Regions from separate parts of the Christensenella sp. KGMB01412 genome, predicted to be linked through region 2. Evidence: riboswitches for the same ligand, from Rfam matches in the RefSeq annotation. Region 2 holds a riboswitch; the other holds the start of a gene.
The links. A riboswitch is a leader RNA that binds a small molecule or an ion and turns the genes downstream of it on or off. The one in region 2 is predicted to bind cobalamin.
Positions count from the first base shown of each region.

Region 1 (6,473 bases), on a different contig from region 2:
CGCCTTGCTGAATGCCGGTGTCTACGATCTTGGACATATAATTTGGCAATGACAGATCGCAGAACGCCTGCCCGAAAAGCAGCACGATAGCAGCGAGTATGAGCGCGGCGTAGGGCTTTAAGTATTTCATTATGCGCATCATAAAGCGTTTTTCTTCCTTTCTTACAGAGTGGCTTTTGCCTTGATTGAAACTTCCGTGGACTTATGATACCGCGGTTGCATAATAATGTCAATAAGATTGTTAAAAATATTGACGCAGTTGCATTTATATGTTAATCTCGTTTTAGATTATGATTGCAGTTTCTCAAATGGATGTGTAAACAACATTTGCAGGGAGCTGCTATGCAGCAAACATTTTCATGCGTAGGATGTGCGCTGTGATTTGTTAATATGCTGCAAGAAAGAAGTAATAGAAATGGCGGGCAGGGACACTAAAACAAGAATTAAGGAAATCGGGCTGAATCTATTTCAGGAACGTGGCTTTGAAAATGTAACCATCAATGAGATATGTGAGCAAAGCGGCGTAAACAAGCATACCTTTTACTACTATTTTAAATCCAAGGACGAGCTCCTGAAAGACTTCTATGAGTTGCCGTACGATATTGGGACGGAATACTTTGTTCAAATACTGAACGCTGAAAATTATGTAGAGCAACTCCTGCTTTCTTATAACCCGTTTTTGGAGCATATAAGCGAATCCGGGACAGAAATTGCCCGGCAGCTCTTTATCAAAAACCTTAATTGCGATGTGGGAACATTCCGCATCAATGAAAAACGCGGGGCAATGATGCAAATGCAGTGCGATATTATCGGCAAGGGGCAGAAGGCGGGCGAGATCAGGAACAGCTCCGACGCGCAGATGCTGTGTGCGCTTGTGCACCAGACGTTTATGAGTACGTCGTTTGCGTGGGTGATGTCGGACGGAAGCTTTGATTTCGCAAAGGTGATTCGCACGGAGGTCGAGGTTTTGCTGGATGTGAAACCGGAGCTGAGAAAAGGCGATAAGATTGACATTGGCGCGATATGGAAGAATATAAAGGGTTCGGACCGCAGAAAGCGGCATATGGAAGCGAGGGAAAAGCACGCGCGGCACAGGCGGGAACGTGAAACCGATCAATAGACAATAAGATGGAGGAGATGGTGGGAATGACTGCAAAAAAAGTAACTGCAATTTATTTCAGTCCAACGAAGGGAACACGCGAATATGTGTGCGCGATTGCCAAAGAGCTGGATGCGGAATATACAGAGATCAACCTTACTGACAGGGAAGAACGAGCGCAGGAACATTTTTTTGGACCGGATGAGCTTGTTGTGATCGGCGCACCCGTATATTATGGAAGGATACCGCAGGTGCGGGGCGGATTATTTGGAAAGCTGCATGGCGAGAATACGCCCGCTCTATTTGTGGTAAGCTATGGAAACCGCGCGTTTGAGGACGCTCTTTTGGAGCTATCCGACTACTGCGCGAGGCAGGGCTTTTTTGGCGTAGGAGCCGGAGCGTTTATTGCGCCGCATACTTTTTCCGCAAGAATTGGCGAAGGACGACCTGACGAAAAGGACAGGAAGGCTGTGGCGTGTCTTGCAGAGAAAACGAAGGAATGCCTTGAAAGTGGAAAAACAGCCGCACTGGGGCTTCCGGGGAACAGGCCGTACAGGGAGTTCCAGACGGTTCCTTTCGCGCCGAAGGGCGCAAAAGCCTGCAATCAATGCGGGGTGTGCGTACGGATATGTCCGGCGGGAGCGATTTCAAAGGACAATCCGAGAAATACGGACAAGGCGAGCTGCATCCGCTGTCTGGCGTGTGTGAAGGAATGCCCGCAAAAGGCGAGGAGCGTTGGGGGACCGGTTTTTGCCGTTGCGGTGAAGCAACTGGAGGGAAAGCTGATGAAAATACGCCGGGAGCCGGAGCTGTTTTTTGCAGAGAAAGATTAAAATTAATTAAATTTTTTTGGGAAAAAACCAGTTGACAGGCAGGAAACCGCTTTACGGGGCGGTTTCTTTTATTTAAGGGAAAAACATGCGGTATTGACATTTGTATGGAATGGCAATACAATATCTATGTATTAATGAAATGAAAAAGCACAGTATATTGTGTTACAGGTATCCCGAATCGGGGTATAAAAGGGAAGACGGGTGCAAATCCCGCGCGGTCCCGCCGCTGTAAGGGCGAAGCAGGGTACAAAGCCACTGAATGATATTCGGGAAGGCGTACACTGCGTCTGACGCCCAAGCCAGAAGACCTGCCTGTAAACTTCAGTACGCTGCCACGGAGTATGGCAAAAGCGGAATAGGCGCGTCCTTTCCGGGCGCTTTTCTTTTCGGTTTTCCAGATTATGATATGAATAAACGAAACGGACAGGAGAAAGAAAGATGATTACGCAAATCAGGAAGAGAAACGGAAGCACGGAACAGTTCCAGCAGGAAAAAATCACATGGGCTATTTTTAAGGCGGTCACTGCGGTGGGCGGCGATGATTTTGACACGGCACAGAAAATTTCGAACGAGGTGGTGGACATCGCGAATCTCCAGCTCAAGGCGGATGAGGCGGATGTAGAGCAGATACAGGATATTGTGGAAAAGGTGCTGATCGAGCGGGGACACGCAAAGACGGCAAAGGCATATATCCTTTACAGGGAAAAGAGGCGTGCCGCAAGAGAATCCAACGCTTTGATCGGCGCGACAATCGATATGTTCTCGGACTATCTGGACGACAAAGACTGGCAGATCAAGGAAAACGCAAACACACAAAAATCGATTAATGGAATGAACAACTATGTGCGCGAGACGTTTACAAAGCAGTACTGGCTGCACGAGGTATATCCGCAGGAGGTGCGTGAGGCGCACGTAGGAGGGGATTTCCACATTCATGACCTTGGATTTTTTGGGCCGTATTGTGCGGGCTGGGACCTGCGCCAGCTGCTTATGGACGGGTTTGGCGGCGTTCCGGGAAAGGTGGAGTCCTCCCCGGCGAAGCATTTGCGTTCCTTTTTGGGACAGGTTGTGAATTCGACCTTTACAACGCAGGGTGAAACGGCGGGCGCGCAGGCATGGTCTTCCATCGACACCTACTGCGCTCCGTTTATCCGCTATGATAATATGACGTTTGACGCTGTAAAACAGGCATTGCAGGAATTTATTTTTAATATCAACGTACCCACGCGCGTGGGGTTCCAGTGTCCGTTCTCCAACCTGACGTTTGACATCGTTTGCCCGCGTACCCTCAAGGACGAGGCGGTAATTTGCGGCGGCAAGGTTATGAACGAAAGCTATGGCGAATTCCAGAAGGAAATGGATATTTTCAATCAGGCGTTTTGCGAAGTGATGCTGGAGGGCGACGCGCATGGACGCGTATTTACCTTCCCGATTCCCACGATCAACGTGACAAACGATTTTGACTGGGACAGCCCTGTGGTGAACCGTTTTATGGAGATTACGTGTAAATATGGTATTCCGTATTTTTCAAACTATATTAATTCAGACCTGAATCCGGAAGATGCGCTCTCAATGTGCTGCCGTCTGCGTCTGGACACAAAAGAGCTGAGGAAACGCGGCGGCGGACTTTTTGGAAGCAATCCGATGACAGGATCGATTGGCGTGGTGACGATTAACCTTCCAAGAATCGGCTATCTGTCCAAATCGGAAGGGGAATTCCGCGCGCGTTTGTGGAAGCTTGTAATGATGGCGAAAAACAGCCTCGAAATAAAGCGTAAAATTATCGAGGACCAGACGGAGAAGGGACTATACCCATTCTCGGCGCATTACCTGCGTAATATCAAGATGCGGACAAACCAATACTGGTTTAATCATTTTAATACGATCGGCGTGCTGGGCATGAACGAGGCGCTGAAAAATTTCTTTGGCGACGGAACAGACCTGACGACGGAAAAGGGGCAGGAATTTGCCGTTTCTATTATGAATTATATGCGCGATTTGATGACGGGAATCCAAGAGGAGACAGGACACTTCTACAATCTGGAGGCGACGCCTGCCGAGGGAACAAGCTACAGGCTTGCAGAGCTTGACAGGAAAAAATATCCTGAGATTATTTGTGCGGGCGACGACAAGGTGCCGTATTACACAAATTCGACACAGCTCCCGGTTGGTTTTACAGACGATATTTTTGAGACGATGGATTTGCAGGACGAATTGCAAAGCCTTTACACGGGCGGCACTGTTTTGCATCTGTACCTTGGGGAGAGGATATCTGACGTGGAGGTGGCCAAGCGGCTGATTCGCAAGGTGTTTACCAACTATAAGCTGCCGTATATCTCACTGACGCCTACCTTTTCGATTTGCCAGGAGCACGGTTATCTGGACGGCGAGCAATTTACCTGCCCGCAGTGTGGGAGCGACACAGAGGTGTGGAGCCGCGTAGTGGGATATTTACGCCCGGTACAGAACTTCCACAAGGGCAAGAAGACAGAGTATGACGAGCGCGTGAAATATACGATCAAGGAGAATTCTATTTGAACATTGCAGGGCTTTTGAAAACGGCAACGATCGATTTTCCGCACAGGCTGGCGGCAGTCGTTTTTACTGCCGGATGCAACTATGACTGCGGGTTTTGCCATAATCGCGAGCTCCTTACGACAAAAGAACTGATGGATGAAAAAGAGGTGTGGCGCTTTTTGGAAAAGAGGGCCGGGCTGCTGGACGGAATCGTGATATCCGGCGGCGAACCCACATTGCAGGAAGATTTGCCGGAATTCGCGCAGCGCCTGAAGGAGCTGGGATACGACGTGAAGCTGGACACGAACGGCAGCGCGCCACAGGTAGTGGAGGAAATGCTCCGGCGTGGATGCGTCGACTATGTGGCGATGGATTACAAAGCGCCGTTTGAACTGTATACGCAGGTATGCGGGCATGACGCGTCCGGAGTGGAGCAGACACTGGAGCTTCTGCGGGGCGCGACGGTAGAATGGGAGCTTCGCACAACGGTGATTCCAGAGCTATCGGAAAAAGACCTTTTGCGTATGGCGCAGGGGGTGGAAGAGCTTCCCGCTTATGCGTTGCAGCTATACCGCCCGGTGCGCGTGGAACGTAAAAAAGTATACTCTGCACAGGATATTGTGAATTTTGCGGAAAAACTCAGGCAATACCAGAAAAACATCTTCCCCAGATGTTAAAAAAAGCCGTTTCCAGAAAGACTGGAAACGGCTTTTTTGATGTGGGAAATTATGGTATAAATTGCATATACAAGTGACTAATCGTATATTTTGCATAACCTGTTTTATGTTAAGTCGCTTTAAAAGATATCTATATTCAGAGGATCAAAACGGATCAGGCAACCGTCCTTGATGCAATAATTGCCGTAGATATTGGAAAAAACGGATAAACCGCGCAGGAAAAAGGGTTGGTCTATTTCAAGGAAATCACAAAATTCCTCATAAGTGCGAAGGCCCATCCGATAGCCCTGGAGAAGCTTTTCTACCGGCATGACTTTGAGCGTGGCCCAACGGTCAGCAACATATTCATATTTATTCTGGATATGCTTTTCGGCATGCAAAAGATTGATCACACATGTATTTTGGTGACCGAGCTCGTGGGCTTTGACCGCGTTTTTCTGCGCGGTATTATCGAGACTACTATTGAGCAAAATAGTCTTTCCGACCGTGAGTGCGTTGATGTCCGCGCGGAAGGGATAGGTTTCGAGCTTGATGCCGTTTTTGCGAATTTCTTCATCTAAAATATCGTCTAACATTTTCGTCCTCACCTCTTTGCTTTTATTATAGCAGGCAGGTGTGTCGAATTATGTCGAACGATGAAGCTTTGGAAAAAATTTTTAATTCGTTTCCCGGCGCTTATTATAGATCGCAATAATTTGCTCGATTTCAATGCGTTCTTCCTCGGTGAGCTGATCGTAACCCTTTGGAGCGGAAAGCGCGACAAGGGTTTCCTCGCCTGAAGGAGAAGGTTCGTCCGTCAGGCACAGGATGTAATCTACAGATACGCCGAAGATTTCCGACATCTTTTTGAGCGCTTTGATATCAGGCTCGTAATTTTCATTTTCCCAGCCGGAAAGCGCACCCTGCGTAACGCCGAGCTGCTTGCACAGGTCGGTTTGCTTCAAGCCTTTTTGGTTTCTTAATTCTTTGATTCGATTCATAGGGGAAATAACCTCGAAATATTAACTTTATTAATATTCTAACGAAAAATGTCGGTTTTTTCAATGAAATAAATATTAGAAAAACTAATATAATCTATTGACATAATCAACACCGCGTGCTAATATTAGCTTAACTAATATTGAGTTTGCTAATATATTGGCTCGTAAAACAAATAAGGATACCGGTAATGGCAAATGCAGAGCATTGCCGAATGAGAAATGTAAAGAAATTTTGGAAAAGGAGTGGAAAAGGAAGATGAGAGGACGGATTACAGACCCGCCGTATATCAGTAATTGTATGGCGACAGGAGAAGAATACCCCGGGCGGTACCGGCCGCGGCTTGAAGAAATAGAGGAGCGCATGTAT
Region 1 covers NZ_JBVFVW010000011.1:27,603-34,075, reverse strand. Annotated here, with positions in the region: gene ACS5WU_RS12730 (ABC transporter ATP-binding protein) at 1-130, opposite strand, end outside; gene ACS5WU_RS12725 (TetR/AcrR family transcriptional regulator) at 416-1,120, shown strand; gene ACS5WU_RS12720 (4Fe-4S binding protein) at 1,147-1,932, shown strand; cobalamin riboswitch at 2,082-2,262, shown strand; gene ACS5WU_RS12715 (ribonucleoside triphosphate reductase) at 2,371-4,470, shown strand; gene ACS5WU_RS12710 (anaerobic ribonucleoside-triphosphate reductase activating protein) at 4,467-5,126, shown strand; gene ACS5WU_RS12705 (hypothetical protein) at 5,246-5,701, opposite strand; gene ACS5WU_RS12700 (helix-turn-helix transcriptional regulator) at 5,783-6,106, opposite strand; gene ACS5WU_RS12695 (hypothetical protein) at 6,363-6,473, shown strand, end outside.
Region 1: it holds a riboswitch for cobalamin, as region 2 does, so the genes downstream of both, ACS5WU_RS12715 (ribonucleoside triphosphate reductase) here and ACS5WU_RS04060 (ABC transporter substrate-binding protein) in region 2, are expected to answer to the same signal.

Region 2 (6,473 bases):
CACAGGGCGCATGGATTTTTCTCTTTGCGAATATTGAAAACAATATCTGAAATTTGTGTCTTGATAATTGTGAGCGGCACCCCAAGACCGTCTGCATATTGCTGCATTACGTCTGTTGCATAATTTCCAAAGCCGAGATCCACGGTGACGGCAAGGAGCTCGTAATCTGTTTTGGCATATTTTTGGTATAGTGTAAGGGCATAGAGCAGCAGCATGGAATCCTTGCCGCCGGATAGCCCCACTGCGATTTTATCACCCGGGGAAATCATGGAAAACCGCTCGTCCGCACGGCGGACACCGCCTAAAATTTTTCTCATACGCTTAATTTTAAATCCTTAACACTTTCTAAAATAATCGCTATTTTATTGAAATTATATCACAGATACAGTATCATTGTATTGTTTGATTTTAAAAAAGGGGTAATGATATCTATGGTAAGTGCGGCAAGCCTTTGGACGGTGTTTGGGACATCCATCCTGCCAATTATAGAATTGAAGGGAGCGATCCCGCTGGGCCTTGGGCTGGGGGTACCGTTCTGGACGACTTATTTTCTCGCTTTGCTGGGCTCATGCCTCCCTGCGCCGTTTATTGTTATTTTCATCGAACGGATTATACGCTGGATGCAGGGCAGCAAAGTAAAGCTTTTCAACAAATTTGCAAACTGGCTGATGGGAAAGGTGGAAAAGCACAAGGGAGGTATTGAAAAATACGGATATCTCGGCGTGTTTATCTTTGTGGCGATTCCATTGCCTGGAACCGGCGTGTGGACAGGCTCGCTGATTGCAAGCGTGCTGGGCCTGAAGCCCGCAAAGGCAATCCCGCTGGTAATCCTTGGGAACGTGGTTGCAGGTTTTATTATGCTTATGCTATCGAGCATCTTTTTCCCGGGCATGGCGCCATGGTCAGCCTGACGGTAAATCAGTATGCAGGCAGCCTTTAAAAGCTGCCTGTTTTTTTATGAGACATTTTCCCTTCCTGCAAGCAACCTGCAATAATCACAATATTGCAAAACAAAAGAGAAAAGTGCCTTGTGCTTTTTAAGTTCACGCTGTATAATACAAACTGTTCATTAATATTTGCTTTTTATAGGTGGCCGGCATTGCCGGTCTGGGAAACAGGTGCAAGTCCTGTACGGTACCGCCGCTGTAATTACGGAGTATCGGTCCAATAAAGCCACTGGAGTTTTCCGGGAAGGCGGGCCGGATGCGTCGATGTAAAAGTCAGAAGACAGGCCTATGAAACGACATAATACTGGATCTGCGAGTTACGGATACGTATTTTTATTTTGCATTTAAAAAAACGGGCAAATGCAGGCGTAAAAACCTGTGTTTGCCCGTTTCCCTCCCCAAGGGTTTTACAAAAATACGTTTTCACTTCCAGGCAAAACGAAGGAGAGAAAAATGAAAAGTATGAAAAGAATTGTTTGTGTGGCAATCATTGCCATAATGGTGGCAGGACTGATGGCGTGCAGCGCTCCGGCGCAGGAATCGCAGGCGCCGTCCGCATCCGAAGCTGCGTCTGAAACGCCGGTGGCAAGCGCGAGCGGGCAGGCGTCTGCGGCAGCGTCCGGGGATTCTGTTTTCCCGTTTGAGCTGACAACATATGAAGACGCAGTGGTGACGTTTGACCATGTGCCAGAGCGCGTAATTGCCGCAAACCCGAATGCGGGTGAAGAGCTGATGGCGCTTGGCCTTGGCGACAAGATCATCGCGACGAGCTACAACAACGCGCAGGTCGCTGAAGAATACCGCGCGGAATATGAATCCAAACCAAGCCTTACGGAGGAAGGACAGCCGTCCCTTGAAGTGGTGCTTGACCTCAACCCGGATTTTATTTATGGCAGGAGCTCGGCGTTCGGCAAAAAGGGAATTGCATCCCATGATACGCTGACACAAAACGGAATCATGTCCCTTTCGTCCATCGAAGGCTATAAAAAAGGCGCCGATGTGGAAGACGTTTACCAGGATTTCTACAACCTCGGCAAGATTTTCCAGGTGGAGGATAAGGCAAACGAGGTTGTCGACGGCATGAAGCAACGTATTGCCGCAGTAGAAGAAAAGGTAGCCGGAGTGGAGCCGGTTAAGGTATTCAACTTCGATATGGAAATGGATGGCGGCGCATACACGCCGGGCAATAACTTTACCTCCAAACTGATCCGCCATGCGGGCGGCGTCAACGTTTTTGAGGATTTGGAAGAAACATGGAACACAGTTAGCTGGGAAGCGGTCGTGGAAGCGGATCCTGATATTATTGTGATCAACGACTACAGCGGAACGCCGCTGGATGAAAAAATCGAGCAGCTCAAAACCAATCCGGCCCTCTCAGGGCTGAAAGCAGTGCAGGAAGAAAACTTCCTTGTCATCACTCTGCCGGAAGTGTTTGCAAGCTCGAGAATTGCAGATACCATCGAAAAGTTTGCAAAAGGCTTCCATCCTGATTTATTCACGGAAGCTGAATAAAAGAATTTATGACAGTAATCAAGGACAATGTGGCAGCTTGGACGGCCGTATTGTCCTTGAATTTGTTCCGGTTTTTCCGTTAGCTTGTGCATTGGAATTTACCGTCTGACACGGGGAGAAAAAATGAAACATGTAAGAAGAATTGTATGTGTGGCAATCATTGCCATAATGATGGCAGGACTGATGGCATGCAGCGCGCCGGTGCAGGAATCGCAGGCGCCGGCTGCAGGTGCGTCTGAAACGGTTTCGCAAGAGCCTTCCGCCAGCGCAACGGGCTCTGATGCAGCGTCTGCAAAAAGCAGCGGCGCAGGATTCCCGTTTGAGCTTACGACATTTGACGGCGCGGTAGTAACGTTCGATCATGTTCCGGAGCGTGTGTTGGCTGCAAATCCGGATGCGGGTGAAGAACTGATGGCGCTTGGCCTGGGCGATAAGATCATAGCGACGAGCTATAATTATGCGCAGGTTGCCGAGGAATATCGTGCGGAATATGAAGCCAAACAAAGCCTTACGGATAGCGGGTATCCGGCACTTGAGGCTGTTCTCGGACTCGATCCGGATTTTGTATATGGGCGCAGCGCGGCTTTTGACCAGAAAGGGATCGCGTCTCACGATACCCTGACAGAAAATGGAATTATGTCCTTATCCTCGATCGAGAGCTACAAGATGGGAGCCGATGTGGAGGATGTTTACCAGGATTTCTATAACCTTGGCAGGATTTTCCAGGTGGAGGACAAAGCAAACGAGATCGTCGACGATATGAAATCACGAATTGCGGCTGTGGAAGAAAAAGTAGCGGACGCGCAGCCGGTTAAGGTGTTTAATTTTGATTCTGAAGAAGAGGGCGGCGCATACACGGCGGGAAACAACTTCACCTCCAGCCTGATTCGGCACGCCGGCGGAGTTAACGTATTTGGAGACCTTGAAGAAACATGGGGCACGGTCAGTTGGGAAGCGGTTGTGGAGGCCAATCCTGATATCATTGTGATCAACGACTACAGCGGCACTACGCTGGATGAAAAGATACGGCAGTTAAAGGAAAATCCAGCGCTGTCGGGCCTTAAGGCAGTGCAGGAAGAAAACTTCCTTGTCATTACCCTGCCGGAGGTATTTGCAAGCTCGCGCGCAGCGGATACGATTGAAAAATTTGCACAGGCTTTCCATCCGGAATTATTTGTGGAATAACGATGAAAAAATTATCCGTTTACATCAAAAATAATACCCTTGCTTGCTGTATCGCGCTTGGCATAATACTCGTGCTGTCCGTGATACTGTGTATTGGGATCGGTCCGGTTTCGATTTCTTTTGATACCGTCTGGAACGTGATGTTTGGCAAGCTGTTTGGGATGGATATTTCTTCTGTCGCTGAAAATACCCAGAATATTGTATGGCATTTGCGTACTCCGCGCGTGCTGCTCGGCCTGATGGTTGGAGCAGGGCTTTCTCTGGCGGGCGTCGCAATGCAGGCGTTGACCAAAAATCCGCTTGCCGATCCATATGTGCTTGGAATTTCTTCCGGCGCATATTTTGGCGCGGTGATCGCAATCATACTCGGCGGCTTTGCAATTTTTGGACTGTTTAAGGTGCAGGTAGGGGCATTTTTGGGGGCGATTATCGCAATTTCAGTCGTATATGCCTTTTCAAAAAGCGGACGCTCGGTTACTCCCATCACACTGATTTTGGTGGGAATGGCGGTGGCTGCTATGTTCAGCGCGTTTGCGAATTTCATTGTGTACAATGCGCCTGACGATACCAAAATAAGGGAAACCAGTTTTTGGCTCCTTGGCGGAATTGCCGGAGTACAGTGGACAGAGCTGATACCCATTGCGATTGTGACTGGGCCGGGTATTATTGCGATGTTTTGTCTTTCGTCTCCACTCAATGCAATGATGATGGGCGACAGTACCGCGGTAACCCTTGGCGTGAACCTGAATACGGTGCGCAATGTGCTGATCGTTATCACGGCGATTCTCACAGGCGTTACGGTAGCTGTGGCGGGCTGCATCGGTTTTGTGGGACTTGTGGTACCGCATATTGTACGGTCTATCGTCGGCGCGGATCACAAAAAGGTGATACCGCTGTCTGTTCTTCTTGGCGCAATCTTCCTGATTTGGGTTGATGTTGGCGCACGCATGTTTGACGCGCCCAAGGAGATACCGATTGGAATCCTGACCTCTATGATTGGCGCGCCGCTCTTCCTGTGGATGATCAAGGCACGCAGATATTCGTTTGGTGAAAAGGCATGAGCAGTAAACCAATATTAGACGTAAAGCGGATCCGTTATGCGGTTCGCGAATTTGAAATATTGAAGCAGGTATCGATCACCGTGGAGCCTGGGGAGTTTGTGGGCATCATCGGCCCGAACGGTAGTGGAAAATCCACACTCCTGAAGAACATTTATAAGGTTTTGACGCCAACAGGCGGGGATATTTTTGTAAAGGGGCATAACCTCGCGCACATGACAAACAGGCAGATGGCGCGGGAGATTGCCGTGGTTGCGCAGGAAAACAATACCAGCTTTGATTTTTCGGTGGAAGAGGTGGTTTCCATGGGCCGTTACCCGCACAAAAAGATGATGGAGCCTTTGGGGAATGACGACAGGGAAGCCGTTTGCGCAATGATAGAGCAGGTGGGCATGAAAGCGTTTCTCAAAAGCAGCTTTTTGAATCTCTCTGGAGGGGAGAAGCAACGGGTACTGATTGCGCGCGCGCTCGTGCAGGATACGGACCTCGTAGTGCTTGACGAGCCGACAAACCATCTGGATATGGGCAGCCAGATAAAAACGCTTAACATGATGAAAGATTCAGGGAAAACAATTCTGGCCGCTCTTCACGACCTTAGCGTCGCGTCGAAGTACTGTGACCGAATTTATGTGATGCTCGCGGGGGAAATACTGTGCGAAGGAAAACCCGGCGATGTTATTTGCGAAAAACTCATCAATCAACTCTATGGAGTAAGCGCAGAGGTGTTCGGTCATAATGGCAGGATGTTTATTGACTATCAGTAAACGCGTTCAAATAAGCGGCCTGAAAAAAGATGAAAATCCGCGCAGATACGGCAATGTATCTGTTTTTTTGATTGAAAAGAAGCCAAAGCTTTGATATAATAAATTATTAGTGAAATAATACATTTTTATGTATCAATGATAATGGAGGAAAAACTATGAGAAGATTATTTACTTCGGAATCAGTGACTGAGGGACATCCTGATAAAGTATGTGACCAGATTTCAGATTCCGTGCTTGACGCGATCCTCGAACAGGACCCGAATGCGCGTGTTGCGTGCGAAACGGCTGTTAATACAGGTCTTGTACTCGTTATGGGAGAAATCACAACGAATGCTTATGTAGATATTGCTAAAATTGCGCGTGAGACAGTGAAGCAGATTGGTTTTGATAAAGCGGATTATGGCTTCGACGGCGAAACCTGCGGCGTAATCACCAGCATTGACGAGCAGTCGCCTGATATTGCAATGGGCGTGGACAAAGCGCTCGAGGTAAGGGAAGACAACGACGACGACGCGGAAAACGGCGCGGGCGACCAGGGTATGATGTTTGGTTATGCCTGCAACGAAACGCCTGAATATATGCCGATGCCGATCTATCTGGCGCACAGGCTTTCAAGGCGGCTTGCAGAGGTAAGGAAAAACGGTACGCTGGAGTATCTTCGCCCGGATGGAAAATCGCAGGTTACCATCGAATATGATGAAAACTGGAAGCCGATGCGTGTGGACGCAGTGGTTATTTCCACCCAGCACGATCCGGAAGCTACGCAGGCGCAGATCCGCAGAGACATGATCGAGCAGGTGATCAATCCGATGATTCCGGCCGACATGATGGATGACGATACAAAAATCTATGTGAATCCGACGGGACGCTTTGTAATCGGCGGACCAAAGGGCGACAGCGGACTTACGGGCCGCAAAATCATTGTAGATACTTATGGTGGAATGGGCCGTCACGGCGGCGGGGCGTTCTCAGGCAAGGATCCGTCGAAGGTAGACAGAAGCGCGGCT
Region 2 covers NZ_JBVFVW010000002.1:203,352-209,824, forward strand. Annotated here, with positions in the region: gene ACS5WU_RS04050 (tRNA 2-thiocytidine biosynthesis TtcA family protein) at 1-317, opposite strand, end outside; gene ACS5WU_RS04055 (COG2426 family protein) at 432-911, shown strand; cobalamin riboswitch at 1,071-1,251, shown strand; gene ACS5WU_RS04060 (ABC transporter substrate-binding protein) at 1,401-2,459, shown strand; gene ACS5WU_RS04065 (ABC transporter substrate-binding protein) at 2,583-3,644, shown strand; gene ACS5WU_RS04070 (FecCD family ABC transporter permease) at 3,647-4,705, shown strand; gene ACS5WU_RS04075 (ABC transporter ATP-binding protein) at 4,702-5,466, shown strand; gene metK (methionine adenosyltransferase) at 5,622-6,473, shown strand, end outside.